Regions from separate parts of the Methylophilus luteus genome, predicted to be linked through region 4. Evidence: predicted binding sites of a transcription regulator. Region 4 holds the regulator's gene; each other region holds the start of a gene.
What was found. The regulator sigma-54, encoded in region 4, starts transcription at its own class of promoters, with help from an activator protein. The targets are predictions, from matches to a motif close to TGGCACNNTTCCTGCT.
Positions count from the first base shown of each region.

Region 1: a site for sigma-54 is predicted at 2,453-2,468, ahead of ACFQ1Z_RS08195 (pilin). Genes of this name have one in related genera too.
Region 2: a site for sigma-54 is predicted at 3,745-3,760, ahead of nirB (nitrite reductase large subunit NirB). Genes of this name have one in related genera too.
Region 3: a site for sigma-54 is predicted at 1,638-1,653, ahead of ACFQ1Z_RS00685 (nitrate- and nitrite sensing domain-containing protein). Genes of this name have one in related genera too.

Region 1 is NZ_JBHTKB010000001.1:1,745,913-1,753,473, reverse strand. It holds gene ACFQ1Z_RS08215 (polyprenyl synthetase family protein) at 1-425, opposite strand, end outside; gene xseB (exodeoxyribonuclease VII small subunit) at 451-696, opposite strand; gene ACFQ1Z_RS08205 (alpha/beta hydrolase) at 778-1,431, opposite strand; gene ACFQ1Z_RS08200 (pilin) at 1,534-1,890, opposite strand; gene ACFQ1Z_RS08195 (pilin) at 2,023-2,370, opposite strand; gene ACFQ1Z_RS08190 (SRPBCC family protein) at 2,833-3,378, opposite strand; gene ACFQ1Z_RS08185 (YVTN family beta-propeller repeat protein) at 3,540-4,457, opposite strand; gene ACFQ1Z_RS08180 (hypothetical protein) at 4,753-5,475, shown strand; gene ACFQ1Z_RS08175 (RNA pyrophosphohydrolase) at 5,616-6,158, shown strand; gene msrA (peptide-methionine (S)-S-oxide reductase MsrA) at 6,235-6,744, opposite strand; gene gap (type I glyceraldehyde-3-phosphate dehydrogenase) at 6,908-7,561, shown strand, end outside.
Region 2 is NZ_JBHTKB010000001.1:142,918-150,478, reverse strand. It holds gene cobA (uroporphyrinogen-III C-methyltransferase) at 1-449, shown strand, start outside; gene ACFQ1Z_RS00655 (nitrate/nitrite transporter) at 547-1,758, shown strand; gene ACFQ1Z_RS00650 (protein kinase domain-containing protein) at 1,844-3,532, shown strand; gene nirB (nitrite reductase large subunit NirB) at 4,003-6,567, shown strand; gene nirD (nitrite reductase small subunit NirD) at 6,584-6,973, shown strand; gene ACFQ1Z_RS00635 (molybdopterin-dependent oxidoreductase) at 6,997-7,561, shown strand, end outside.
Region 3 is NZ_JBHTKB010000001.1:155,431-162,991, forward strand. It holds gene ACFQ1Z_RS00680 (CmpA/NrtA family ABC transporter substrate-binding protein) at 1-12, opposite strand, end outside; gene ACFQ1Z_RS00685 (nitrate- and nitrite sensing domain-containing protein) at 349-1,623, opposite strand; gene ACFQ1Z_RS00690 (efflux transporter outer membrane subunit) at 1,822-3,279, opposite strand; gene ACFQ1Z_RS00695 (efflux RND transporter permease subunit) at 3,276-6,419, opposite strand; gene ACFQ1Z_RS00700 (efflux RND transporter periplasmic adaptor subunit) at 6,474-7,561, opposite strand, start outside.
Region 4 is NZ_JBHTKB010000002.1:824-8,384, reverse strand. It holds gene ACFQ1Z_RS09525 (cation:proton antiporter) at 29-2,005, opposite strand; gene ACFQ1Z_RS09520 (KpsF/GutQ family sugar-phosphate isomerase) at 2,227-3,228, shown strand; gene lptC (LPS export ABC transporter periplasmic protein LptC) at 3,249-3,911, shown strand; gene lptA (lipopolysaccharide transport periplasmic protein LptA) at 3,942-4,607, shown strand; gene lptB (LPS export ABC transporter ATP-binding protein) at 4,619-5,365, shown strand; gene ACFQ1Z_RS09500 (RNA polymerase factor sigma-54) at 5,372-6,922, shown strand.

The DNA.
Region 1 (7,561 bases), on a different contig from region 4:
ACCTGGGTCAACGCTTGCGCGGCTGCTGTCTCTGCCAGGCATTGAAATGCCAGTGCTTGCAGCGCATCGCCGACCAGCAAGGCGGTGGCATCGCCATATTGCTTGTGGCAGCTAGGTTTGCCACGGCGTAAATCATCGTCATCCATACACGGCATATCGTCGTGCACCAGTGAGAACGCGTGTATGAGTTCTACCGCGACTGCCGCTGCATCAGCTGAGCTGGCTGGCGCGCCGACCAACTCGGCGGCGGCATAGCTCAGAAGTGCGCGCACACGTTTGCCGCCGCCAAGCACGGCATAACGCATGGCGGCATGCAGTCTTTGCGGTGGCGTGTCTGCCGCTGGCAGGGCGCTGGCCAGCGCCTGTTCCGCCCGTTGCTGGTGTACAGTCGCCCATTGCTCGAATAATATGGATGAAGTGGTCATGACGAAAAGTGAAGGCTCAGGCGACTCACTCAGGGTCAAAAGGGACTAATTGCTGTTGCTGATTAAGGATGACCACGGTCTGCTCGGCCTGCTGCAGCGCACCCTGGCAGGCTTGCAGCAACTGCATGCCTTCAGCGTAAGCAGTCAGCGCGGCTTCCAGAGGCAGCTCGCCGGTTTCCATGCTTCTGACTATGGTTTCCAGCGACGCGATGCGCTGGGCAAAACTTTGCGTATCGCTTGCCGCGGCGGGAGATTTTTTTGCAACACTCATGAAGGTCAGCCTGTTAAAACGCCTGCCATTTTAACAAAACTCCCCAGTCTTGCGGGATTAATCTCAAGCGTTTGTCAGCAATCAGGCCGGCAATACCTGTAGCAGGAAACGGCGGATATCGGCTATCTCCTGTTCGCACACGCTATGTGGCATATCGTATTCCTGCCATTGCAGCGGGTAACCGGCGGCTTGCAGTGCCTCCCTGGCAGCTTGTGCGGTAGAGAGGGTGATCACGCTGTCGGATCTGCCATGCGCCATCCAGATAGGCAGTTGCCGGTTAGCCACATGCTGCTCGCTGACCAGCTTGTTTTTTAGCGGCAAGTAGGTAGAAAGTGCGAGCACACCAGCCAGCGGCTGGGTAAATCGTGTCGCCGTATACAGTGCCATCGCGCCACCCTGGGAGAATCCGGCCAATACTATACGCTGGCTGGCTATGCCTTTGGCTATTTCGCTTTCTATCAAAGTGTTGATGGTTTGCTGCATGGCTTTGATGCCGGCTTCGTCTTGTGGGCTATCTGGCTGCAGCCCAAAAATGTCATACCAGGCCCGCATCTCATAGCCATTATTCAAAGTCACCGGAAGGTAGGGGGCATGGGGCAGGATAAAGCGTATATGCGGCAGGTTCAGCATCTGCACCACAGGTTCAAAGTCATGGCCGTCGGCGCCCAGGCCGTGCATCCAGATGACGGTGGCGGAGGCATTTGCTTGTCGGTTGACGACAATATTTTCTAACATGGGTATTCTGGCTCAAGTTGAAAAAGTTTGAAGTATAGCAGTGAGCGCGGTGGGGATTGATGATTTGCGTTGCTGATCTAACCCTAAGCAAAAAGTAGAGTTTTAAGGCGACAGGGCGGTTATGCTACACGGCGTGCCCGCGTTTAAATCGCAAGTGATGGTTGCATTTCCGGGCGACCTGGCTGTCGAAATGAAATTGGTGATTGTAATTACTTTTTCGCCATTGTTTATCACGTCGCATGCCCTTGCAATAGGGGCTGGAATGTCTGCAGCAGGTTTGCTGAGCTGGATATCGGTATATACTTTTCTGGCATAAGCATTGGCTTCTGCAATGCATGCATTATTGGCTGCATCTTGCGAGTAACTTTGATAAGCTGGTAATGCCACAGAGGCGAGAATGCCGATAATGGCTACTACGATCATCAGCTCTATCAGAGTAAAACCTTTTTGCTTATCCATTTAACCACCTTATAGTCAAAGTTAATTGATAGGCTTGAGTGATGTTTCGATTTAAATTTTGCAATATTTGCAATGTTGTTGATAAAAATTCAAAGCCCCGCAGAGGCAGGGCTTTGAACTTTATTGTCTAAATTATGGTGTCGCTGGTTTAGTGCAGGTGCCGCCTTGGCTCAAGTCACAAGTCCATAGTGCTTTGCCTGGATCCCTAGATTGCGCTGTAAATGTACCAGTAGCACTAGTTGGCGTAGCAATCCCTGAACATGCTTTGTTTTGAGCAGGTGTGATGGTTGTTGCGCCTTTAGCAAAGTCGATAGTTACTTTGTTTGCATATGCTTTTGCTTCTGTTTGACAAGCACTTTCAGCGGCTTCTTTAGTGTAGTCAGTGTAAGCTGGAATCGCTACCGAAGCCAAAATACCGATAATGGCTACAACGATCATCAATTCAATCAGGGTAAAACCTTGTTGTACGTGTTTTTTCATCATGTTTCCTTCAGAGTCAAAGTTTAAAGTGAACAGCTTCTGTTTTAGTCACTGCTTTTCTAACAGTGTTCGAGAACCTATAAGCAATAGCTGTGCCACCTAGGGAAAATGCTTTGTAACGTATTGATAAAAAAGAATTAACCAGGTTTTAAGCCTTATTTCTACCATTTGATAATCAAGTCTTAAAGCTAAAGGCTGGGGTTAGGGGCTGGCGATAAATGACAGTATTTGTCAGTCATTTGCCGCAGAAGTGATTTTTTTTGTCAGGATGTTCGATGGCTATCCGGTCGGCCAGCCAGCAAAAAAGGGATTGTGTGGTACACAATCCCTTTATTTGTGACAGTGTCAGACTTTTGGCCTGGACTGCATTTGCAAAAACTTGAATATGACTACGTAAGACTTACCAGAACTTCCACCAGGGTTTACTGTTGCCTTGCGCGGTTTTTCCAGAACCCTGGTTGATTACTTTCCCGATTCGGCTACCTTTTTCAGGCTTTCCAGACCTGGATCAAAAAAGTCGTTGATGGCTTTGGTAGCAGCATCATCGTTTTGTTCCGGTTTAGGGATGTTGGAAGAATCGGCACGGGTATAGCTGCCTTTAACGCTAACCACAGTTTCGTTGCCTTTGGCAGTCACAGTAACAGTAGGGTAAAAGTTTGACAGTTGCAATGTGCTTTTATCCAGGATGTACTCGTATTTCAGGCGCATGCCTGCATCGTCTACGGAGCGCAGTTTTTCGTACATGGTGCCGCCGTTTTTCAGTTTGACGGTGCGGTATGTTGTGTCATCACCGTTTTCGTCTTTTTTCTGTTCTACTTTTGTAGACTCAACGCCAGAATGCCAGGCTTGCACATTGCCAAAGTCTTTGACCAGTGCCCAGACTTTTGCTGCCGGTGCCTTGATGGTGACGGTTTTTTCAAAACGCAATGCCGCGGCACCGTGTGCAGCTGCCGTTAATGGAATCAATGGCAATAAAGATACGGCAATGATGCCAAATATTTTTTTCATTTCAATCTCCTGATATTTACAGATGTTTTAAAGCTAAAAAGTAATCAGTCTTTTGAGTTTTAAAATAACCCGTGACTTTACCTAAAAAAACGACTCTTTGCGACTAGTTCATGGGCGGTCCTGTGAAAAAACTAAAAAAAAGCAGTGGAGAAACATGGCTGTCACCTTGCTTCAAGAATAAATTGCCCGAACGAACGGCAGAGTTTGGGGCTGTCTATGGTATTGGTCACCGTGTTGGTGTTGGCGTCTATGATGGAAACAGTATCTGAGCCCCAGTTGGCGACGATCACTTGCTGGGTCGCCTTGTCATAAGCTATGCCCTCGGGAAACTCGCCAACTTCTATGGTTTTGACTGTCTTGCCGCTGGCGATATCTATCACTGAGACGCTTTCCGCATGATTGTTGCTGACATAGGCCCAGCGGCTGTCCGGGCTGATCGCCACGCCATACGGGTGCTGCCCGGTTTTGATGGTGCTGGTGTGGTACGACTCTGTATCAAGCAGGGTCAGGCTGTTGCTGACGACATTGACGACAAACACCGTTTTGCCGTCCGGGCTCAGTGTCAGCGCAAACGGGTGTATGCCGACCTTGATCTGGGCTATGGTCTGCAGCGTGCGCGTGTCTACTACGGTCACATCATCACTATCGCGGTTGGCGATGAACAGCTTTTTATTGTCTGCGCTGACCAGCATGCCTGAAGGCGTTTTGCCTGCTTTAAAGGCTTTCTGATTTTGCGGATGCGCAGTATCGACCGCAATCACCTGCGCGCCACCCCAGTCCGCCACGAACAGCGTTTTTTCATCGCGGCTCAGTGCAATGCCCACTGCCTGAATCTTGACCGGGATCTCTTGTATGGTTTGCTGGCTACGGCTATTGATGACAGAAATGGTCTGGCTATTGGCGTTGCTGATATAAACACGCTGCTGTTTGCTGGCGATCGCCACGCCTACCGGCGCCTTGCCTACCGCTATGGTGTGCGTGACCTGTTTGCTCGCGATATCAATCACAGAAACGCTGTTGCTGCCCTGGTTGGTGATGTAGGCAAGATTGCCCGCCAATGACTCTGCACTGCAGGCCATTGCCAGTGACAGCGCCAGGGCAAATCGGCAGAGCAACGTTTGGTAAACAGCCACATTGTGGCAAGTGAAAGATGGGAAACAGTTAAGGCTCATGGCTGGAAAACGCTTTGTATTGAATCGGGTTGACAGTGAAGACTGGTTAAAGGTTTGGTTTATCTGCAACAAATAGCGATTTTGTATGTAAATATATGAAAATAAAGACCTTTTATACCCGTAATGCAAGTGTGGCTATCGCTTTATATATAAAGATTGTCCTACAATGATTGCTACGAAATTTAAATTAAAGGCGGGTAGTATGAAAAAAACATTTTATAGTGTTTTCAGATTTATTTTGTCATCATCCTTGTTGCTGGCAAGCTACTCTGCACATGCCTTGGTCACAGGCACTGTCGTCGGTGCGAATTTTATCAATGGCCAGTCTAGTTACGCCACAACCTTTGCTGATGGCACCACTGCTACCTTTGTTGGCAGTGGCGTATTTCAGAAAAAAACCCAGGCAGGTATCACCGGTGTAGGCATTGCTGGCGGCAGGACCAACGGCGAAATCGATATTGGTGAAACAATTACCGGCACCTTTTCTAAAGAAGTGATTGTTTCTTCTATCAACGTGGCGCTGCTGTTTGATGGTCCGGAATATGCCGATGTGAAAGAAGTCGCCAAATTTCTGGTCAATTATGCTGATGGCGGTACTGCTAATTACTATCTGACAGCGACTGGTGTACACACGGCTGCCTGGACTGGTGAAGGTAGTGTGTTGTCCATTGGCAATGGTGCAGTAGATGGTGGCACCGGTGCCTGGCAATTGGATAACCCTTTTGGTTTGCGCTCTGTAGACAGCATAGTATTCACTGCGGTCAAAGGTTACCCTAGGTCAGACTGCAAGAGCTGTAGCAATCAGTCTGATTATACTTTCGTCTCTATGGCGGTGATTACTGTGCCAGAGCCAAAAAGCGCAGCCATGATGTTTGCCGGACTGTTGTTAATAGGTGGTTTGGCTACACGCAGGGCTAAGTTCTAAACGCTTCTGCATTAATAAAAAAGCTCACAGTCAGTGAGCTTTTTTTATTGGCGGTCTGAATTTACACCGCGCCTCATGGATATCCTTTCATTAAACTGTAAAGTGTGAAAAAATTGCAGTAAATATTCAAGGCAGTTTTTATGTTAGATCGTGATGGATACCGTCCTAACGTGGGGATTATTCTATGTAATACCCACAATCAGGTGTTTTGGGGCAAACGTATCAAAGAGCATGCATGGCAATTTCCTCAAGGAGGCATCAAATATGGTGAAACTCCCGAGCAGGCCATGTATCGCGAGTTGATGGAAGAAGTTGGCCTCAGACCCGACCATGTGAAGATACTGGGGCGTACCCGGGACTGGTTACGCTATGAAGTGCCCACCAGCTGGATCAAGCGCGAGTGGCGCGGCAGCTACAAAGGCCAGAAGCAGATCTGGTTCCTGTTGCGCCTGATAGGCCGCGATTCGGATGTGTCATTGCGCGCCACCGAGCACCCTGAATTCGATGCCTGGCGCTGGAGTGAGTACTGGGTGCCACTGGCCGATGTGATAGAGTTCAAACGTGAGGTCTACCAGCTGGCGCTGAACGAACTGTCCACCTTTTTGCGTCATCCTGCCAAGCGCTATGGCGGCAAGACCCGCAAACCGTTGACTACGCCACTACCCAGCTTGGGTAACGATTAGCCTGGGTAATGACTAGCCGGTTAACGACTAGCCGGTTAGCGACTAGTCCACTCACCCTAACTTCAAACTGCTTGCTTCAAACTGCTTGCGCCTGATCGCTCGGCAATATCCACTCCGGACGGATGCGGTGACAGGTATAGCCTGCCGGATAACGTAACAGATAATCCTGGTGCTCGTCCTCGGCGACCCAGAAATCACTGGCAGGCGTGATCTCGGTCACTACTTTTCCCGGCCAGATGCCTGAAGCATCCATTTCACTGATCAATTGTTCAGCCACCTGTTTCTGGCTGGCATCCAGATAGAAAATGGCAGAGCGGTATGACGGCCCGAGGTCGTTGCCCTGACGGTTAAGGGTGGTGGGGTCGTGAATCTTGAAAAAGAACACCAGCAACTGCCGTAAGCTGATGCGTTCCGCATCGAATACGATTTCCATCGCCTCGGCATGGTCGCCATGGTTGCGGTAAGTGGCGTTAGGCACATCACCGCCGGTATAGCCGACGCGCGTACTGGTCACGCCAGGCAGCTTGCGGATCAGATCCTGCATGCCCCAGAAACAGCCTCCCGCAAGAATTATCTTGTCTGACATACTAAAAAATCTCTCTTTAAAGGTTGGTAAACAATTAAAAGCAAACGCAGGCAACTCCCGGCGCGATGCGGCATATCAAATCAACTACTTACAATCTGTCCAGTATATGAGGTTTAGGTTAAAATGTTGAGTTTTGGTTCTATTGTATTCGCTGGGGAGAAATATGGCTGTCAAGTTGGGGATTAACGGATTCGGACGTATTGGTCGTATGGTGCTGCGCGCAGCTGTTCAGGAAGCCGAGTTCAATGATATTGAAGTGGTCGCCATCAATAGCTCGTATGACATCGAATATATGATGTACATGCTCAAGTATGATTCGGTGCATGGCCGTTTTCAGGGCAGTGTAGAAGCCGATAACGGTGATCTGGTGGTCAATGGCAAACGCATCACCCTGACCGCCGAACGTGACCCCAACAAGATAGACTGGAGCAAGGGCGGCGCGGAAGTCATCGTCGAATCTACCGGTGCTTTCCTGACTGAAGAAAGCTGTCAGCCTCACCTTGATCGCGGCGCCAGAAAAGTCGTGCAATCTGCCCCGGGTAAGGATGACACCCCTATGTTCGTGTATGGCGTGAACCATGAAGACTACGCCGGCCAGTCTATTATTTCGGCGGCTTCGTGCACCACCAACGGCCTGGCCCCGCTGGCCAAAGTGTTGCATGACAACTTTGGCGTCAAACGTGGCCTGATGACCACTATCCATGCGGCGACAGCCTCACAGCTGACTGTAGACGGTACTTCCAAGAAAGACTGGCGCGGTGGCCGTAGCGTGTTTGAAAACATTATTCCTTCCAGTACTGGTGCAGCCAAGGCAGTG
Region 2 (7,561 bases), on a different contig from region 4:
CCTATGAGGTGATCCCCGGCATGACCAGCGGCCTCAGCGCCTGCGCCAGCATGGATGTACCAGCCACCCATAGAGGCCTGAACCATGGCGTGACCCTGGTGACCGGCCATACTCAGGACGGCGGGCCATTACCGTGGCGCGCACTGGTAGAAAGCAACACCACGCTGGTGATTTATATGGGCATGCAGCACCTGGCCGATATCAGCCGCGAACTGATCGCCGCCGGCATGTCACCCGCCATGCCATGCATGGTGGTTGAAAGCGCCACCCGCGAGGATGAGCGTGCGCTGGTCAGCACCATTGCAGCCATGCCGCTGTATAGCCACCAGCACCAGATGAAAAGCCCGGCCATGATAGTGGTCGGTGAAGTGGTGAAAATGGCCAATAGCGCTAAAACATTGCAGGCGCTGCACCAGTTTGACTATTTACCGGCAGTGAATGCCAATTAAAAAAAACAACATTGATTGGTATCTGCGTTTAGATAATAAATAAATCAGCGCAGCTACCAGCCACAGATATGCTATTTTGAATCAACCGGAGATAAACATGAAAAAGAGTTTTTGGGAGGTAGGCCACAAGCCTACGCTGTTTTCAGCCTTCTTTTATTTTGACCTGAGTTTTATGGTGTGGGTCATGCTGGGGCCACTGGCGGTACAGATCGCGGCTGACCTGCAGTTGAACCCGGCACAAAAAGGCCTGATGGTCGCCACGCCGGTACTCACAGGCGCACTGTTGCGCATAGTGATGGGCGTACTGGTAGACCAGCTCAAACCTAAAAAAGCCGGCCTCATCGGCCAGGTGATCGTGCTGGTGGCTTTGCTCACCGCCTGGTTGCATGGCATACACAGTTACCAGCAAGCCTTGTTGCTGGGCGTGTTTCTCGGCTTTGCCGGTGCCGCTTTTGCCGTGGCACTGCCGCTGGCTTCGCGCTGGTATCCGCCTGAGCACCAGGGCACGGCGCTGGGCATTGCTGGCGCGGGCAACTCAGGCACGGCACTGGCGGCGCTGTTTGCGCCTGGCCTGGCAGTGGCTTTCGGCTGGAACAACGTATTCGGCCTGGCGCTGATCCCCTTGTTGCTGGCATTGATCGTCTACACCGCGTTTGCCAAAGATGCGCCGGATACCCCGGCACCGAAATCATTGTCCCAGTATATGGCGGTGTTGAAAGACAAGGATGCCTGGTGGTTCATGTTGTTCTATTGCGTGACCTTCGGCGGCTTTGTCGGCATGGCTTCTTCGCTGACCATCTATTTCCACGACCAGTATGGCCTTGACCCGGTGCACGCCGGTTACTTCACCGCCGCCTGCGTATTTGCCGGTTCGCTGGTGCGCCCGTTCGGTGGCCTGCTGGCTGACCGCATAGGTGGCATACGCACCCTGAGCACCATGTATGTACTGGCTGCCGTCTTCCTGTTCATCCTCAGTTTTGGCATCACTACCCAGATCGCCGGGCTGGGCGTAGTCGTGCTGGCTATGGCCTCGCTGGGCATGGGTAACGGCGCGGTGTTCCAACTGGTGCCGCAGCGCTTTCGTAAAGAGATAGGCGTGATGACCGGCCTGGTCGGCATGGCCGGTGGCATAGGCGGTTTTTACCTGGCTTCCAGCCTGGGTTACTCCAAGCAGATCACCGGCAGCTACCAGGTTGGCCTGATCATTTTTGCCGGATTAGCCGTACTGGCACTGGTAGGCCTGACTGGCGTGAAAAACCGCTGGCGTACGACCTGGGGCGCGGCCAGCGTGACTGCGGCCAAGGTTTAAGCCTGCCAATTGAGCCTGGCAGTTGTCTTGCGACACCCTGACCGACGATAATACCCAATCTTGCAACCTTTAAAATAGCCGGCTTATGAGTCTTGTGTTTAAAGTAGGTGAACATAGCGTGATAGGCCCCAGGCCGCGTAACGAGGACTATGTCACCGTGGTCACCCCGTCTGAATCGCAACAGGCGATCAAGGGCGCGCTGATGCTGGTCGCCGATGGCGTCAGCGGCGGCGCCGGCGGTGCCGAAGCGTCAGAAATGACCGCCAGGAGTATCTCGGCTGATTACTACGCCACCCCGGAGACCTGGACCATACAGCATGCGCTGGACAAAGTAGTGCAGGCGGCCAACCTGTGGGTATTGTCGCAGGCCCGCAAGGACAGCAAGATGGCTGGCATGGCCACCACCTTGTCCATGCTGGTGTTGCGCGGCCAACGGTATGTGCTGGCGCATGTGGGCGACACGCGTATCTACCGCCTGCGTGAACAGTCATTGCAATGCCTGACCACAGACCATGTCTGGGACAGGCCGGATATGCGCCATGTGCTCAAACGCGCGGTCGGGCTGGATGACCAGCTGACGGTAGATTATGCCGAAGGCCTGCTGCAAGCCGGCGATGTCTATGCCATCGTCAGCGATGGCGTGTGGGCGGCGCTGGGCGACGCCGAGATCCACCGCGGACTGATGCTGTATAGATCACCGCAAATGGTGGCCGAATACCTGACCGCACTGGCGGTGGAAAAAGGCGGCCAGGATAATGCCTCTGCCGTTATCGTCAATATTGAAAGTGTAGGCCAGGACCACCTGACCGATATGCTGGCCGATGCGCTCAGCCTGCCATTGCCACCCAGGCTCGCCGTCGGCAGCCAGCTGGACGGCTTTACCGTCACCCGCGTGATACATGATTCGCGCCTGAGTATCTTGTACCAGGTGAAAAACAGCGCCGGGCAACTGTTTGTATTAAAGACCCTGCAGCCGTCGCGCGCCGATGACAAACAAAGCTGCGAAGCCTTGCTCAATGAAGAATGGCTGGCCAAGCGCGTAGTCTCGCAATGTGTGCCGCAGATATTGCCGCTGACGCTGGATCAGCGCAGTGCGCTGTATTATGTGATGACCTGGCATGAAGGCTCTACTCTGCAACAGCGGCTGGATGCCGGCCACCATTTCACCATGAATGGCGTCGCCAATATCGGCCAGGACCTGTTGCGCGGCTTAAGCATGCTGCACCGCCTGAATATCGTGCACCGCGATATCAAGCCGGCCAATATCCATATCGGCAGCGATACCCGTTTGCGCATCCTCGATCTGGGCGTCGCGCTCAACCCTACCCTGCCCATGCCAGAACAGATGGAAAACCCGGGCACGCCCAGTTTTATGGCGCCTGAACTGTTTGCTGGCCAGGTGGCTGACCGCCAGGCCGATATCTATGCTGCCGGCGTCACGCTGTATCATTTGCTCACGCGCAAATATCCCTATGGCGAGATAGAGCCTTTCCAGTCACCGCGTTTCGGCGAGCCTATCAAGCCCAGCCGTTACCGGCCCGAGATCCCGGCCTGGCTCGAAAACGTCATACTCAAAGCGATCGCCAGAAAAACTGAAGACCGCTTTGAAACCGCAGAAGAAATGCTGCTGGCGCTGGAACATGGGGAGCTGAAACCGGTGGTCATTCCACGCACGCCTTTGATCGCACGCGCCAGGCTGGTCAAATGGCAGTGGCTGGCGATCTGCTCGCTGTTTGCCAATCTTATCCTGATCTACCTGCTGTTTATTACCTGAAGCATCCGCGTTGCTGCTGCAAAAATAGCCAGGCCTGCCGGCTAAGACCTATTCTGGTGCAAACGCGTTTTTCTGCATCATAACCGTGCGCGGTGGGCTATCTGCCAGCCCCTGCCTGCACGCCCATCTAGCGCTATTAAAGCCGCAAACCCTAAAAATAAATTTATACAAAACAATCAGTTATGCCATTTCAAAACCGGCACACCCCGTCCTGGCATATGGCTTGCTTATCCGCTAGTAAATTTCGTTGCTAAACAATGAGTATTTTTTTAACAAAAGAGGTTTCTGAGTCAGGAAATCTCTTAATGGACAACGGCGTCCATAGCTATTTTTCGCAGCATTGCATCAGGCAGTTGCGGAATCAGCTATGGACGCCTTTTTTCGTTTTTAAGCTAGCTAAACAGCATGGCCATGTGCGTGGCAAACCAGCGCCACACAGTCACTAGCCTGCATCAGATGGGGAACATACGATGAATCAACACACCCGCATAGTAGTAGTCGGCAACGGCATGGTGGGACATTATTTTATGCAGGAACTGGTAAAACGCCACCCTGACCTGGCCGCAGCCGGGCTGCAGGTCACGGTGCTGGGCGAAGAACCTCGTCCGGCTTATGACAGGGTGCACCTTTCCAGTTTTTTCTCCGGCAGCACGGCTGAAGACCTGTCACTGGTAGAACCTGGTTTTTATGACAGGGCCGGGCTGGAATTGCGCCTGAATGCGCGTGTGAGTCATATAGACAGGCATCAGCATACGGTCACGCTGACCGACGGCACCCTGCTGCCCTACGACAAACTGATACTGGCGACCGGCTCGGTGCCGTTCGTGCCATCTGTCGCCGGGCGCGACCGCGACAACTGCTTTGTTTACCGCACCATAGAAGACCTGGAAGCCATGACCGCCGCAGGCAAGACCGCCAACAGCGGCGTCGTGGTAGGTGGTGGCCTGCTAGGCCTGGAATGTGCCAAGGCCTTGCGCGACATGGGCCTGGATACCCATGTGGTGGAATTCGCACCACGCCTGATGGCAGTACAAGTAGACGAAGCTGGCGGCCGCGTGCTGCGCAGCAAGATAGAGGAGCTGGGCGTACACGTACACACCAGCCGCAACACCACCGCCATCGTCGATGGCGCGACTGCGCGCCACCGCATGGTGTTCTTTGATGAGACCTGGCTGGAAACCGACATGATAGTGTTCTCAGCCGGTATCCGTCCGCGTGATGAGCTGGCCAGAGACGCCGGCCTGGCCATAGGCGCGCGTGGCGGTATCGCCATTGATGATTTCTCGCGCTCCAGCGACCATGACATTTACGCCATAGGCGAATGTGCCAGCTGGAACGACGAGATGTTCGGCCTGGTAGCGCCTGGCTATGACATGGCGCGCACCGCTTGCGCACACCTGGCAGGCGAAACCGCGACTACTTTCCAGGGTGCGGACATGAGCACCAAGCTCAAGCTGATGGGTGTGGATGTAGCCAGCGTCGGCGATGCACATGGCAAGACCCACGGTTGCCGCAGCTATCAGTACACCGATGAGGTGCGCAATATCTACAAAAAGATCGTCGTCAGCGAAGATGGCAAGAAACTGCTGGGCGCGGTGCTGATAGGCAACGCCGATGAGTACGGCACCTTGCAGCAAATGACAGTCAACGACATGGCCTTGCCGGAAAACCCCGAGTTCCTGATCCTGCCTGCCAGCGATGGCAAGGAAAAACCCGGACTGGGCGTGGATGCATTGCCGGATACGGCAGTACTGTGCTCGTGCAACAACGTCAGCAAAGGCGCCATCGGTGAAGCGGTCGCGGCCGGTCATTGCAGCATAGGGGCGATCAAGTCATGCACCAAGGCAGGCACTGCCTGCGGCGGTTGCGTGCCGTTGGTGACCCAGGTCATGAAAGCGCAAATGGTCAAGCTGGGCATGACCGTCAACAACCATCTGTGCGAACATTTCCCCTACTCGCGTCAGGAGCTCTACCATCTGGTGCGCGTGGAACAGATCAGGACATTTGACGAACTATTGCACAAACATGGCAAAGGCCTGGGCTGCGACATCTGCAAACCGACTGCCGCCAGCATCCTGGCTTCGGTGTGGAACGACTTTATCCTGAAGAAAGACCTGGCCTCGCTGCAGGACTCCAACGATTACTTCCTCGGCAATATCCAGAAAGATGGCAGTTACTCGGTAGTACCGCGTATGCCCGGCGGCGAAGTCACGCCGGATGGCCTGATCGCCATCGGCCAGATCGCCAAAAAATACAAGTTGTATACCAAGGTCACCGGTGGTGCACGCGTGGATATGTTTGGTGCGCGCGTAGAACAGTTGCCGAATATCTGGGAAGAGCTGATCGCTGCCGGGTTTGAATCCGGCCATGCCTACGGCAAGTCGTTGCGTACTGTAAAAAGCTGCGTAGGTTCGACCTGGTGCCGTTATGGCGTGGACGACAGTGTAGGCCTGGCCGTGCAACTGGAGAACCGTTACAAAGGTCTGCGCGCACCGCACAAGATCAAGTTCGGCGTATCAGGTTGCACGCGTGAATGCGCCGAAGCACAGGGCAAGGATGTAGGCCTGATCGCGACCGAAAGTGGCTGGAACCTGTATGTGTGCGGTAACGGCGGCATGAAACCGCGCCATGCCGAACTGATCGCCAGCGACCTCAGTAAAGAAGACGCGATCCGCATGATAGACCGCTTCCTGATGTTCTATATCCGCACTGCCGACCGCCTGCAACGTACCAGCACCTGGCGCGACAACCTCGAAGGCGGCCTGGATTACCTCAAGCAAGTGGTGATCAACGATAGCCTGGGCCTGGGCGCCGAGCTGGAAGCACAGATACAGCATGTGGTGGACAACTACCAGGATGAATGGAAGACCGCCGTCAACGACCCTGAAGTACGCAAGCGCTTCCGCAGCTTTGTCAACAGCGTGGCTGGTGACAACAACATCGTCTTCGTCAAGGAGCGCGACCAGATGCGCCCGGCGACGGTAGAAGAAAAAAAGCAGGCCAAGGTCATCCCTATCCTGGCCACCACCGAGTAATGAATGGAGTAAACCTATGAGTCAATTGCAACAAGCAGCCGTATCTGAACACACTGCGCCTGCGGCTATATCTAACCCTGATAGCGGCACCTGGCATGCGGTGTGCGCACTGGATGACATCTGGCCCAACACCGGCGTATGTGCGCTGGTAGATGGCCGCCAGGTGGCGATCTTCCGCCTGCACGATGACCAGCTCTACGCCATCGACAACTACGATCCGCACAGCGATGCCAACGTCATGTCGCGCGGCATCGTCGGTGACCTCGGCGGTGAACGCGTGGTGGCCTCGCCCATCTACAAACACCATTACCAGTTGCACACCGGCATCTGCGTAGAAAATGCCGAGGTGCGCCTACCCATCTATGCGGTGGAACTGCGTGGCGGCACCGTCTGGGTGCAGGTGTGAGCGCAGGGTAGGCCAGGGCGAGCATGATCACTAAAGTCAAATCAGTCTGTCCATATTGCGGTGTAGGCTGCGGTATCGTCATGGAGGTCCAAGGTCACTTAACCAAGGAGCAGAAAGTGATCAAGGTCTATGGTGACAAACAGCACCCGACCAATTTTGGCCGCCTGTGCACCAAGGGCAGTACCTGTATACAAGCCATCGCTGACTCAGGCCGGCTGGAATACGCCTATGTACGCCAGCAGCGCGGCCAGGAATCGGTACGCACCGGCATAGATGCCGCCATCAAGGAGACCGCGCGCCGCTTACGCGCCATTCTTGACCAGCATGGCCCGGACGCGATCGCGCTTTACGTCTCCGGCCAGATGTCTATCGAATCCCAGTACCTGGCCAACAAACTGGTCAAGGGCTACCTGGGCAGCAACAATATTGAATCCAATTCACGCCTGTGTATGGCCAGCGCCGGCAGTGGTTATAAGTTGTCACTGGGGGCCGATGGCCCGCCGGGTTCTTACCAGGACTTTGACCAGACCGACCTGTTCTTTGTCATCGGCGCCAATATGGCCGATTGCCACCCTATCCTGTTCTTGC
Region 3 (7,561 bases), on a different contig from region 4:
TGAACTGCTCATGTCTGCTCCCTTGAAAAAATAAATGAATATGGAAAATGAAAAACAAAAAAGGCGTCCTGATGGCATTGCTTGCGCGATACCATCAGGACGCCTTTGTCCTGGAAATCCATTTATTAAACTTCACACCCGGTCATACATCATAGCCATTATCGCCGTTGACAATGGCACCCGTTTCCGTGGTGCTTAAGTGTCATATAGCAAGCGGTATGCCAACTGCAAAAATAGTGAAAAAAAGCGGGTTTCAGAAAGAAAAACCCGCTGCAAGGGCGGTGCAAGGCCATTTAGCGCGCCAGGCATCGCACTTATTCAGTGCGCATGCACCATCAAATAGAGCAATCAGGAAGGGAGTTTTTGCTGGGTGAGTATGTTTTCAGCGACGTCTATGATCTTGCGTTTTTGCTCCATGGCCAGGTTGCGCATGGTCTTGTAGGCTTCCATCTCATCTATGCCCAGCTTGCTCATGAGCAGGCCTTTGGCGCGTTCTATCTGCTTGCGTTCTGACAGCGCTTTGCGCGTATCCGACAACTCGCTTTCCATATCGGCGATCTGGCGTGATTGCTGTTGCAGCAAGCTGATCATGGAAGCCATAGGGTAGGCTTGGGCGCTGTCATGCGCCTGAAAACTCAGCGCACTTTCGACCGGGATAGACAGATTAAAAAAGGTGCCATCCAGCGTGCTGGCTGGCGTAGCCTTGGCACTGATGGCCTGCAGGTATTCCTGGGTATATTCCAGGTCATGCCTGGCTTTGTGGGTCAAAACTTCCAACATGTCATGCATCTTCTGGATCAGCACGCACTGCAGTTGCCAGATGCTGGTCTGTTTTTGCGTGCACAGGTCGAACCAGATATCGGCATCACTGGGTTTCAGCGGCTGGTGGTCTTTTGCGGTGGTGAGCCTGGCCCGCAGTTGCTGGTGCTGGCGGTAGGGGGCGGTAGCCTGCAGCTTATCCCAGGCAGTGCGTAACTCCTGATTGCCGAACTGGCAGAATAACTCTATATGGCGGTCTTGCTGGTCTATCAGTTCCAGCAGGCGTTGCTGGTGCGCCTGCTGCACACTGCCGGAACCATAGATGTAAGAACCGACTGCGCGCTCCTGGCCGGCAAACTCCTTGGTCTGCACCAGGTTATACAAGGTGAGCAGGCAGGTGGAGATCTTGCTGTTGACCGAGCTGTCCGAGATCTCGAAGATCAGCGCGATCAGGCTGCTGATTAGGCGGCTATAGGATTCCATGCAATCAGTAAACGAGATCTTCTGTAAAGTGACCTGGTGACGCAGGGCGACCAGCTGGTCCAGGCCTAGCAATATCCATGAGATCAGCGTCAGCTGCCTGGCGTCGGTCAACAGGTCCAGGTGCAGATGCTGCTGCAAGGCCTGCCTGAAGTCTGCTTCTGTCGCCTGGTTGTGGCTGATGATATCAGCGCGCTCAGGCGCAAACCGTTTGCCGGCCGAAGCCAGGTATAAACAGCTGGCGCCACGCTCGGCCTGCACCTGATGGATGATCTGGCCTATGCTTTCAACAAACTGGATGCAGGTATCCAGGCGTTCAAGCTCTTCGATATGCCTGATTTTTGCCAGGACTATGGTCTGTTCGGGGGAAATATCTGTATTCATCACAAAAAATACCAAGCAAAAAATGTGCACGTTTATGGCGCACACATGCGCTGGCTTAAAAAAACGGGTTATGCAGGTGGGTGTAAAGTCCTGGTTTCTTAGGTTGGTTTCCTAGGCTAGTTTCTTAGGCTAGTTTCTTAGGCTAGTTTCTTAGGCTAGTTTCTGAAGCTGGCGCTGGCGTGACTGGCAGGGTAAAAACTACTGCCAGCCGCCGCCCACCACTTTGTACAAAGTCAGCTGGCTGGCAGCATCGTTTAACTGCAGGGTGATCAGGGATTGCTCGGCAGTATAAAGGGTTCTTTGCGCATCGAGTACCACCAGATAGCTATCGACACCGTTTTTAAAGCGCGCATCCGCCAGCTGAAAGGCTGCCGCGGCGGCATCAGTCAGTGACTTCTGCGCCTCTATCTGCGCTTTTAAGCCTTCGCGCTGCACCAGCACGTCTGCGACTTCCCTGAAGGCGGTCTGTACCGTTTTTTCATATTGCGCCAGCAGTATCTGCTGGTTCTTTTCGCCTACGGTCAGGTTGGCACGGTTACGGCCGCCATTAAAGATAGGCAGGGTGATCTGCGGCACAAACGTCCAGATACGCGAGCCGGTTTGAAACAGGCCGTTGAGCTCGGTGCTGGCCGTGCCTATGGTGGTGGTCAGGCTGATGGTGGGGAAAAAAGCCGCGCGCAAGGCGCCTATATTGGCATTGGCACCTTCGAGCTGGTGTTCGGCGGCACGTACATCCGGCCGCTGCTGCAAAGTCTTGGAAGTCACGCCGCGGGGCAGGGCGGTGGTCAGCGCCACACTGGCCAGTGAGCTATCCGGCAACCAGGCCACCGGCACCATGCTGCCAGCCAGCAGGTTAAGGGCATTAGTGTCCTGCTGTATCTGTATATTGTAGGTAGCCACGGCGACGCGCGCATTGTCGACGCTGGTTTGCAATTGCTTGAGAGTGAGCGCGTTGGCCACGCCCAGGTCAAACATCTTCTGGTTGATCTGGTAAGTATTCTGCTGGCTTTGCAAGGTCTGCTGCGCGATCTGCAGCCGTTTTTTATCTGCGGCCAGCGTCAGCCAGGCGGTAGCGACTTCAGCCACCAGGCTGATCTGCGTGCTTTTGCGGTTTTCCTGCTCGGCATAAAATGCCTGCAAGGCCTGCGCGTTCAAGTTACGCACGCGGCCGAACAGGTCCAGCTCATAAGCGCTGAAGCCCAGCGTGGCACGGTAAACATGCGATACATTGCCGCTGCTGTTATTACTGGCTGCCACAGTACCGGCTGACACATTGCCGTTATTGCCTACATTCGACATGCCTTTGGAGGCGGTTTCAGACAGGGCCGCGTTCACGGTAGGGAAAAGGTCCGCACGTTGCACCTGGTATTGTGCCCTGGCCCGCTCTATGTTCAGGGTCGCCACCCGCAAATCACGGTTGTTCTTCAGGGCCAGGTCCAGCACCTGCTGCAAGCGTTTATCGGTGATAAAAGATTGCCAGCTGACTTCAGTCAGTGGTTTCTGCTCTGTGTTCACCGTGCCCAGGCTGGCAGGCACTGGCGCTTCTGGCTGGTTGTAAAACGGGGCCAGGTTGATACAGGCGCTGAGTGCCAGCGCGCCTGGCATCCACGCCAGGTGTTTGAGAGTCAGCATAAGATTCAGTCTGGTCAGCTTCATGTGGCGGCTTCCGGGTGCTGCGCTTCTGCCTGGTAGGGGAACAGCGTGCGTATCAGCACATAAAACAGAGGTACAAAGAACACACCAAGGAAAGTGGCGGTCAGCATGCCGCCCAGCACGCCGGTGCCTATCGCCTGGCGGCTCACTGCACCTGCACCATGGCTGAAGGCGAGCGGGATCACGCCAAATACGAACGCCAGTGAAGTCATCAGTATAGGCCGCAAGCGCAGCTTGACTGCTTGCAGTGTCGCTTCAAGCAGCGGCTGGCCACGTTCTTGCAGGTGTTTGGCGAACTCCACGATAAGAATGGCGTTTTTAGCCGACAGCCCTATGGTGGTGAGCAAGCCGACCTGGAAGTAAACGTCCGCCGTCATGCCGCGCAGGCTGGTGGCCAGCACTGCGCCCAGTATGCCTAGCGGCACCACCAGGATGACAGAGAACGGCACCGCCCAGCTTTCGTAGAGTGCAGCCAGGCACAAAAACACAAAGACCACAGACACGGCATACAGCAATGGTGCCTGCGAGCCGGATAATCTTTCCTGGTAGGATTGCGCGCTCCATTCATAGCCTATGCCGGCCGGTAATTGCTTGATGATGTCTTCTACTATGCGCATGGCTTCGCCGGTGCTGGTGCCCTTGGCGGCTTCGCCGACGATCTCCATGGAAGAAATACCGTTGAAGCGCTCCAGCAAGGGCGAGCCCGACACCCATTTGCTGCTGGAAAAAGCCGAGAATGGCACCATGTCATTGCTGCTGTTACGCACATACCATTGCTGGATATCTTCGGGTTGCATGCGGTAGGGGGCATCGCCTTGCAGGTAAACCTTTTTCACGCGGCCCTTATTGATAAAGTCATTGACATAAGTACCACCCATGGCGATAGACAATGTGGTGTTGATATTGGCGGTGGTCAGGTTATAAATGCCGGTTTTCTGGTCGTCTATATTCAGGCGGAACATAGGCGTATCATCCAGCCCGCTGGCACGTACGCGATTGAGCTTGGGGTTCTCTGCCGCCACCGCGATAAACTGGTTCCTGGCGTCCATCAGTGCCTGGTGGCCCAGGCTGCCTACATCCTTTAACTCCAGCGTAAAGCCTGAGCCCTGGCCCAGGCCGCGTACCGGCGAAGGCTGGTTGACAAACAGTTTGGCATCACGGATCTTGGACAAGGCTTTGGTCATCTGGTCAGCCAGGCTGGCGGCGTCCTGGCCTTCGCCGCGCTGTTCCCAGTCTTTCAGGCGGATAAATGCGCGGCCGCTGTTCTGGCTGCCACCACCGCCCTGGCCCAGGCCGGCGATGGTCAGATATTCGGCAACCACTTCAGACTGGTTATCCAGGTAATGTTCTATCTGCCGCAACACACGCTGCATGCGGTCGTCGGTGGCCCCCACCGGCAACTGTATCTGCGTCATCAGCACGCCCTGATCCTCAGTCGGCAGAAAAGAGCTGGGCAGGCGCATGAATAACACGGTCAGCAATAGCAGGATGCCGCTATAGATCAGCATGGTGAAGATTTTTCTGTTGAGTATCTTCTCGACCACGGCCTGGTAGCCGTCGGCAAACGCCTGGAAAGCCGGGTTGAACCAGCGGAAGAACCAGCCGAACAGGCCGCCGCTGCCGGCATGGCCCTGATGTGCCGGTTTCAGCATGGTGGCGCACAGCGCCGGGGTGAGGGTGAGCGCCACCACCACTGACAGCAGCATGGCAGACACGATGGTGATGGAGAACTGGCGGTAGATCACGCCGGTGGCGCCGCCAAAGAACGCCATGGGGATAAACACCGCCGACAGCACCAGCGAGATACCGATCAGGGCGCTGGTGATCTCGCGCATGGACTTCTGCGTCGCCTCCTTAGGTCCCAGGCCTTCTTCGCGCATCACGCGTTCTACGTTCTCAACCACCACGATGGCATCATCGACCAGCAGGCCTATCGCCAGCACCAGGCCGAACATGGTCAGGGTGTTGATAGAAAAACCAAACGCAGCCAGCACGCCAAAAGTGCCCAGCAACACCACAGGCACCGCGATGGCCGGGATCAGCGTGGCACGCAGGTTCTGCAGGAACACATACATAATGATGACGACCAGCAGGATAGCCTCTATCAGCGACTTGACCACCTCCTTGATCGAAATGCGCACAAACGGGGTAGTGTCATACGGGATATGTACACTGAGTTTTAACTCAGGCGGAAAGTAGGGCGTCAGTGCCTCCAGCTTGTCCTTGACTGCTTGCGCGGTCGCCAGCGCATTGGCGCCGGAAGCCAGTTTGACACCAAACGCGGCCGAAGTCTTGCCGTTGAGCTTAGCCACCGGTGTGTAGCTCTCGGCGCCCAGCTCTACGCGTGCCACATCAGACAAACGCACCACATAGCCATCGGCACCGGACTTGACGATGATCTGTTTGAACTGTTCTACCGTCTGCAATTTGCTGCGGGCGGTGATGGTCGCATTCAGTTCCTGGCCCTTGACCGCAGGCAGCGCCCCCAGCTGGCCGGAAGACACTTCGGTGTTTTGTGCCTGTATGGCTGCGGCAATATCCGCCGGGATCAATGTGTATTTCTGCAGCTTGGCCGGGTCCAGCCAGATGCGCATGGCATAACCCGGGCTCAGGGTCTGTACATCACCCACGCCATCCAGGCGGCTGATCTGGTCTATCAGGTTGCTGGAGATATAGTCACCGATATCGATGGCGCGCACCGTGGGGCTGTCCGACATCAGTGAGATCATCATCAGGAAATCTATGCCGGTCTTGGCGACCGTCACGCCCTGGCTCTGCACTATCTGCGGCAGGCGCGGCATGGCTTGTTGCAGTTTGTTCTGTACCTGCATCTGCGCCACATCGGGGTTGGTGCCGGCATCAAAGGTCAGGCTGATATTGGCGTTGCCGGAAGAAGTGCTGCTGGCCGACATATAGGTCAGGTTATCTATGCCCTTCATATATTGCTCTATCACCTGGGTGACCGAGTTTTCTATGGTGTCGGCCGCAGCGCCGGTGTAAGTCGCGCTGATAGAAACGCGCGGCGGCGCGATATCCGGGTATTGCTCCAGTGGCAGCCATTCGATCGCACCTATGCCTGCCAGCATGATCACGATGGCGATCACCCAGGCAAATATCGGTCGTTGTATGAAAAAAGCAGCCATGATTGAATTCTTTTAATGTGAAGTAAGCACGCGGGGAGCTGTGTCTGGTGTCTCTTAGCGCGGCTGGCTAGTGGCAGGTGCGGCAGGCGTGGCGGGCGCGGCAGGTGCGGCAGTCGAGCTGAACTCCACCGCCTTGACCTCGCTACCTACAGAGATGTTCTGAATACCATCCATGATCACGCGGTCACCGGCTTCAAGGCCTTTGCTCACGCGCCATGCGTCGCCCTGGCTACCATTGGTCTCTATGATTTTTTGCTGCACTTTTTGCTGCGCATCCACCACCAGCACCGTGGGTTCACCGCGCGTATTGCGCGTCACTGCGCGTTGCGGCACCAGTATGGCTGCCTTGTCCTCGGCCATGTCTATCAGCGCATGTACATACATGCCAGGCAGCAGTATGCCTTCAGGGTTAGGCACTACCGCACGCAGCGTCACCGCGCCAGAAGCCATATTCACACTCACGCCGCTGAATTTGAGTTTACCGGCATGCGCATAACTGGTGCCGTCTTCAAGTAGCACGCGTACTGGGACTTCTTTCTGCGCATTGCCGGTCAGTTTGCCGGCGGCGATATCGCGTTTGAGCCGCAACAGATCGCTGCTGGATTGGATCACATCGACATAGATAGGGTCCAGTTGTTGCACGGTGGTGAGGGCGGTCTCCTGGTTGGCGGTGACCAATGCACCCGGGGTGATGGCCGAGGTGGAGACAAAGCCGGTGATAGGGGCCACCAGCCTGGTGAAATCGAGGTTGATCCTGGCTGTGCTCAAGGCTGCCCTGGCCGCTGCCACATCGGCTTCGCCCTGTTGCAGCGCCGCCTGGCTATCGTCATTATCCTGGCGGCTGATGGCGTTGATCTTGACCAGTTCTTTATAACGTTCGGCCTTGAGTCTGAGGGTGGTCAGGGTGGCTTCGGTTTTTTGCAGTGCGGCGAGGGCGCTCTGGTAGCTGGCCTGGTAGGGTGCCGGTTCTATCTGGTAAAGCAGGTCGCCCGCTTTCACGTAGGCGCCTTCGGTGAAGGCGCGCTGGCGTATGATGCCGCTCACCTGCGGGCGTATCTCCGAGATCATGAATGCATTGGTGCGCCCCGGCAAGTCGGCCACTATGGGTTGCGTCACCTGCTGCACGGTGATGACACCGACTT
Region 4 (7,561 bases):
AGCAGCTGGTTTGAAATCAGAGTGGGGATCAAGGTTTGCGGCCAGAAATCAAATAGACTTCCATGGCGATCAGGGCGGCATTGCTGCCCAGCAGCACCAGCACATCACCTTCAACCAGAACGATATCGCCTCTGGGCACTATGGGTTCTGGCATATTCGGCCGGCGCAGTTGTTTGACCTCGACCGCAAAATCTTCAAACGGGATATGGTCCAACCGCAGGCCATGCGCATAAAAGTTCTTATACATTTCCACTGAATGCAATTGCGGCAATGAAGCGGTAGAAGCATCTGCGTCGCTGACGCCGCGGAAATAACCCTTGAACATTTTGTAGCGCTCTTCGCGGAACAGGCGGATACGCTTGACCACGCGGTTCAACGGCACGCCCAGGGTGACCAGTGCGTGTGAAGCCAGCATCAGGCTACCTTCCAGTATCTCTGGCACGACTTCGTGCGCACCGGCGGCGCGCAACTCATCCATCTCGCTGTCATCATGGGTGCGCACGATCACCGGCAGGTTGGGATGCCGTTCTTTGATCACATCCAGTACTTTCATGGTGCCACGCGTTTCGGCATAGCTGATGATGACGGCTTTGGCACGCGCCAGTCCGGCGGCTTCCATCACCGAGCGCCTGCTGGCGTCACCATAAATCACATTCTCACCCGCTGAGGCTGCTTCCTGCACGCGGCTGGCATCCATATCAAGCGCGACATAGGGGATATTCTCTTCACGCAGGAAACGGCCCAGGTACTGGCCGCTACGGCCATAACCGCAAATAATGACGTGGTCCTTCAGCTCCTGGCTGTGCTCCTGTATGGTGTCTACGCCTTTAATGCTATTGCGGGTATAGCTTTTCACCAGGTAACGTGCGATGCGGCCATTGTATTGAATGATAAACGGCGCCACCAGCATGGAAAGCACGGCGACCGACAACACCAGTTGCAAGGCATCGCCATCGATCAAACGCGTCTGCAAGCCCAGGGCCAGCACCACAAAAGTGAACTCGCCGGCCTGGCCGAGGATGATGCCGGTACGCACACCCACACCCATCTCAAAACCGTAAAACTTGGTCAGCGCCGCGATCAGCCCCATTTTGAACAGCAGGTATAAGGCCAGCAACAGCACCACCAGCATTGCATTATCCAGGATCACCCTGACATCGAGCAGCATGCCGACACTGATAAAGAACAGGCCGAGCAGGATATCGCGGAAAGGCGCGATATCTGATTCCACCTGGTAGCGGTATTTGGTCTCAGAGATCAGCATGCCGGCGACAAACGCACCCAGCGCATAGGACAAACCGGCAAAATTGGTGGCTGCAGACATCAGCAAGGTCACCATCAGCACGTTTAATACAAACAGTTCACGCGAGCGTTGTTTGGCAACCAACTCAAACCAGAAGTTGAGGATGTTTTTGCCAAACTTGAATAACAGGAATAACAGCACTGACGATTTCAGCAGGGTCAGACCCAGCACATCCAGCCAGTTATTGCTGTGCGCACCCAGAGTCTGGATCAGCACCAGGATAGGGATGACCGCCAGGTCCTGGAACAGCAGCACACCTATGCTCAGGCGGCCGTGGCGGGAGTTAAGGTCCACGCGTTCCATCAGTATCTTGGAAACAATAGCAGTTGACGACATGGTCAGCGCAGCGCCGATAATAAAGGCGGTGGTCAGGCTCAGGCCGGCCATTTTTCCTAGCACCAGGCTGACCAGCAGCGTCAGGATCACTTGCCCGCCGCCTAAGCCGAACAGGGTCTTGCGCATGGCGTAAAGCTTGGGCAGGCTGAATTCCAGGCCTATGCTAAACATCAGGAACACAATGCCGAACTCGGCCACCTGGCGACCGGTTTCTTCATCCTGTATCAGGCCCAATGCGTGCGGGCCCAAGACTATGCCTATCATGAAATAAGCCAGAATGGCAGGCATGCCCAATATGCGGAATAAACCGACGGCGAATACCGAACTGGTGAGCAACAAGAGTAAATGGATTAGGGAGTCAAACATGCAAAAATTCTAAAGCAATTAATTAAGACCACGCTGCGCTACCGGTAGTGATTACAGCTCGCGTGGTCTGATGATCTTATGATGAAACAGAATTGTTTCAGCCTGATTATGCTGCCACAAATCTTTGTTTAATGCAAAAAATGTGCCTGATATTAAAAAATCATTAAAAAAGCTGCGTTTTGCTTTCTTGCCGGGGCGGTCACTTGCTATACTTAGCGACCATGAGTATAGCAAAATCAGGTGTCAAACTTGCTGAAAGTTCTGACATCGTGGAAAAAGCGCGCAATGTGTTATTGCACGAAGCAGACGAGATCCGCCAGCTGGCCGGACGCCTGGGTGCTGCGTTTGAAGCTGCTGTGCATATGATCGTTGCCTGCCGTGGCCGCGTAGTGGTGACTGGCGTGGGCAAATCCGGCCATATCGGCGGCAAGATCGCCGCCACCTTTGCCAGCACCGGCACCCCGGCTTTTTTTATGCATGCCGCTGAAGCCAGCCACGGTGACCTCGGCATGATCACGGCTGAAGATGTGGTGATCGCGCTTTCTAACTCCGGCGAGAGCGATGAGATCATTAACATATTGCCTTCGATACGCCGTCTGGGTGCGCGAATTTTAAGCATCACCGGCAGCACAGATTCGACTTTATCGCGTGAATCGCAAGTGCATTTGAGTGCAGCAGTCAGCCATGAAGCCTGTCCGCTGGGCCTGGCCCCTACCGCCAGCACCACTGCTGCATTAGCTCTGGGTGACGCACTGGCCTTATGCGTGCTGGAACTGCGTGAATTCACCGCAGAAGACTTTGCCCACTCCCACCCCGGCGGCAGCCTGGGGCGGCGCTTACTGGTCAGGGTCAAAGATGTGATGCGTAGCGGCGATGCAATCCCCAGCGTGAAAGAAAACGCCACGCTGCAGCAAGCCATACAAGAGATCTCCAGCAAGGGCATGGGTTTTACTGCCATTGTCGATGCAGAACAGCAGCCGGTGGGCGTGTTTACTGACGGTGATATACGCCGTTTGTTCGTGCAAGGCCTGACCGATCATCAGGCGCCTATCACCAGCGTCATGAGCCGGCAACCCAAGTTGCTGGGTACGCAGCAGATGGCTGTTGAAGCGATCAGCCTGATGGAACAACACCGCATCAACGGTTTTCTGGTGGTGAACGAGCAGCGGCAATTGGCAGGGGCATTCAATATGCATGACTTGCTGAAAGCGAAAGTGGTTTAGGCTAGCCGGGGTCTGTATCTATGCTTAAATATCCGATTCTGCTACCGATCAGCCTGATGGTGTTTCTGGCTTTGCTGACCTTCTGGATCAACCAGACGGTGCAGGAGGAAGCCTCGCGCATGACTGGCGTCAGCCGGCATGCGCCAGATTACATGCTTTATAATTTTGTCAGCACGCGTACCGACGCCAGTGGCCGTATCAAATATGTACTGGCCGCCTCGCAAATGCGCCATTATCCTGACAGCGATTACACTGAACTGGACCGGCCGCGCTTCACCCAGTTTGGCGAGAACATGCCTTACACCCAGATTTATGGCCAGCGCGGCAAAATATCCGGCAATGGTAAACTGGTGGAGTTTGTAAAGCAGGTGAAAGTAGTGCGCCAGGCCACCGCCGAAAAAGGCGAAATGCAACTAAAGACAGAACAGTTGTTTGTTGAACCGGACACGGATATCGCTTACACCGATCTGCCAGTGACTATACTGCAGCAGCCGGGTAGCGTGGTCACAGGCACTGGCATGCGCTTTGATAAAAAATCCGAAACCATGCAATTATTCAACCGGGTGCATGTACATTATGAACGCGCGCCGGTGGCAGTGAATGCAGCGCCTGCCGCCCAGGCTGGCAAACCGAAAAAACCGGCCCGCAGCAGCAAAAAAACCAGGCCTGACACAGGTCAATAATCAAGGATAGATGATTCCTGGAGAGATGAGTTGAAAACGCACAAGCAATTATTTTATGTGACCTGCCTGCTACTGGCTACGCTGTTGCAGTGGTCAAACACCGTCAGGGCCGAAGAGTCTGACCGTGAACAACCGATAGAGCTCGAAGCCGACACCGTGAGCGTCAACGATGCGAAAAAGATCAGCACCTACACCGGCAACGTCATCCTTAACCAGGGCACGCTGCAAATCAAGGCTGACAAAATGATAGTGCGCGAAGACCAGGACGGTTTTCAGCATAGCACCTGCATAGGCAGCCCGGCTACGCCGACCACTTTCAAGCAAAAGCGCACCGGCAAGAACGAGTGGATGCAAGGCAGTGGCCAGCGCATTGAATACAACGGCCGCATGGATAAAGTGCAACTGTATACCAATGCCTGGGTCAAACGTGGCGAAGACATAGTCACCGGTGATTACATCAGCTATGACGCCAATGCGGAATATGCCGAAGTGATAGGTGGCACCAAAGCCAACCCTAACGGCACTGCCAACAGCCGGGTCAAGGCGATCATTCAGCCCAAGAGTAAAACCACGCCACCGGTCATAGATAACAAGGCCAATGCACAGCAAGGGTTGCGCATGAACCGCTCGTTACAGATCAGGCCTGAACCGGCAGCCAGCGGCACCAGCAACGAAACCAAGAAAGAACCTCAGTAAAGACTGGCAATATGCAAACCACTGCTTCACCAGACAATAGCCATTTAAGCGTCAGCCATTTAAAAAAAGCTTACCAGGGTCGCACCGTGGTCAGAAACACGACGCTGGAACTACATAGCGGCGAAGTCATAGGCTTGCTGGGCCCGAACGGGGCAGGCAAAACCACCAGCTTTTACATGATAGTCGGCCTGGTCGCCCTAGACGACGGCCATATCACCCTGAACGGCACCGACGTCAGCCACGCCCCCATGCATGAACGGGCGCGCATGGGCCTGGCCTACCTGCCGCAAGAAGCCTCTATTTTCCGCAAGATGACGGTGACCGATAACATACTGTCTATCCTGGAAACCCGCCCTTATACCGCAGAAGAGCGTGAAGCCAAACTGGAGTCATTGCTGGACCAGTTGCATATCCAGCACATACGCAACAGCCAGGCGGTCAGCTTGTCCGGCGGTGAACGTCGCCGGGTAGAGATCGCCCGTTGCCTGGCCACCGACCCGAAATTTATTTTGCTGGATGAACCGTTCGCCGGCATAGACCCGATCGCGGTGATAGAGATCCAGAAAATCATCCGTTACCTGAGCAGCCAGAATATCGGCATCCTGATCACAGACCACAACGTGCGTGAAACGCTGGATATCTGTGACCGCGCCTATATCGTCAACGAAGGCGCAGTGTTTGCGGCCGGCACCCCCGATGAGATCATTCAGAATGAGGGTGTGCGTGAAGTCTATCTGGGCAAAAATTTTAGGCTGTAAGTCCTTATGAAGCAAAACCTGCAATTACGCATGTCGCAAAACCTGGCACTGACGCCGCAGCTGCAGCAGTCTATCCGCCTGTTGCAACTGTCGACGCTGGAACTGAGCCAGGAGCTGGAAGCCATCTTGCAGGAGAACCCTTTGCTCGAGATGGCCGACAATAATGAAGAAGGCGAGTTTGAAGACAACACGCCAGACGCCCCGTTAGCGGCACAGGCAGAAGTCGAAGACGCCAGCTCATTTGATGTCGCCACCCAACAGGATATCCCCTCGCCGGCCGACACCTTGCGCGAAGAGTTGCGCGATGACCTCAGCGGCAATGAAGGCGAACTGCCCAACCTGAATGAAGAATTCACGCCGCCGGAGTTTGAAGACGATTACGGCGAGTTTGGCAGCACCAGCAACTGGGATGAGGCAGGCCGCAACAATACCGACGATGAAGACGGCGATTTTTCACGCCAGGACGCCAGCAGCATCAGCCTGCGTGAGCACCTGATAGACCAGATACAGCTGGCGCACCTGTCGCACCGCGACATGAGCCTGGTCAAACTGCTGCTGGACAGCATCAATGACGACGGCTACCTGGAGCAAGACTTGCAGGAAGTGGTAGACAACCTGCCGCTGGAACTAGAAGTCGACCTGCTGGAACTGGAAACAGCGCTCAAGCTGATCCAGAACCTGGACCCCATAGGCATAGGTGCGCGTGACCTGCGCGAATGCCTGTTGCTGCAACTGCAGGCCCTGCCGGCCAGCACGCCCTACCTGAAAATTGCGATCGCGCTGGTGAAAGACCATCTGGCGTTGCTGGCCAATAAAGATTTTATCAAGCTGCGCAAACAGCTCAGTTGCGATGAAGCCTCACTCAAAGGCGCGCAGCAACTGATACGCCAGCAAAACCCGCGGCCGGGCAGCGAGTTCTCCAACTTTAGCCATGACCATTTTATCCAGCACGATGTGGTGGTGAAAAAGATCAAAGGTATCTGGGTAGCAACCCTCAACGACGGCGTGATCCCCAAACTGCGCATCAACCAGATGTATGCCGACATCCTCAAACGTAACCGTGAAAGCTCGGGCCAGTACCTGCAAAGCCAGATGCAGGAAGCCAAATGGATGATCAAGAATATCCAGCAACGCTTCTCGACCATATTGCGCGTATCACAAGCCATTGTAGACCGGCAGCGTAACTTCTTTGAGCACGGCGATATCGCCATGCGACCGTTGGTGCTGCGTGAGATCGCCGAAGAGTTAGACCTGCATGAAAGTACTGTTTCGCGCGTCACCACCCACAAGTACATGCTCACTCCACGCGGAGTTTATGAGCTTAAATACTTCTTTGGCAGCTCAGTCGCTACCGATGCTGGCGGTTCCTGCTCGGCAACCGCCATACGCGCACTGATCAAGCAAATGGTGGCAGAAGAGAACGAGAAAAAACCGCTTTCTGACAACCAGATCACCGATACCCTGGCGCAACAGGGCATAGTGGTGGCACGGCGTACCATTGCCAAATACCGTGAGTCATTGAGCATACCGCCAGCTAATCTGCGCAAATCGCTTTAATTTCCCAGCATCACGCCACTGCATAGCCGGTGTTATCCTCGGCATTGAGGAGTGCGCAACTTGGCTAGCGCAACCTGTGCGGACCGTGCAGCGCGAGTGATGCACTTACTGGAGTTGTAGTTAGGTATTTCTTTGGGTGGTTTAGTGATCTGATTCACCATTTTCTTTCGCCTCTAGGCGAGTTACTTTTCTTTGCTTGCACAAAGAAAACGTAACCAAAAGAAATGCACCCTAGCATCCGCTTGTTTCCTGCGTTGCTCACCTCAGGACTTTCGTCCGTTGCTTTGCCGGACTTAGGCATAAGCGGTCGCGAAACTCGCCCTGACAAGCCACACACACTGTGGCTTGTTGCGGAGCTCAGACAGTCGCTCCCTTCCTCCTTATTTTGATTCCGCTACTCGGCGCGTCAGATAGGGGCCCGGAAAAACACACGCCCTTAGTGAAGCTGGGGTTTTTCATATTTATTCCCGCGCAACCATTGCCATAGAATCGGTATTTGTTTGGATAGTTTTGCGCTCTGTTTCAGCGTTCTTTTTCGCCTCTAGGCGAGTTACTTTTCTTTGCTTGCACAAAGAAAACGTAACCAAAAGAAATGCACCCTAGCATCCGCTTGTTTCCTGCGTTGCTCGTCAAAATAAG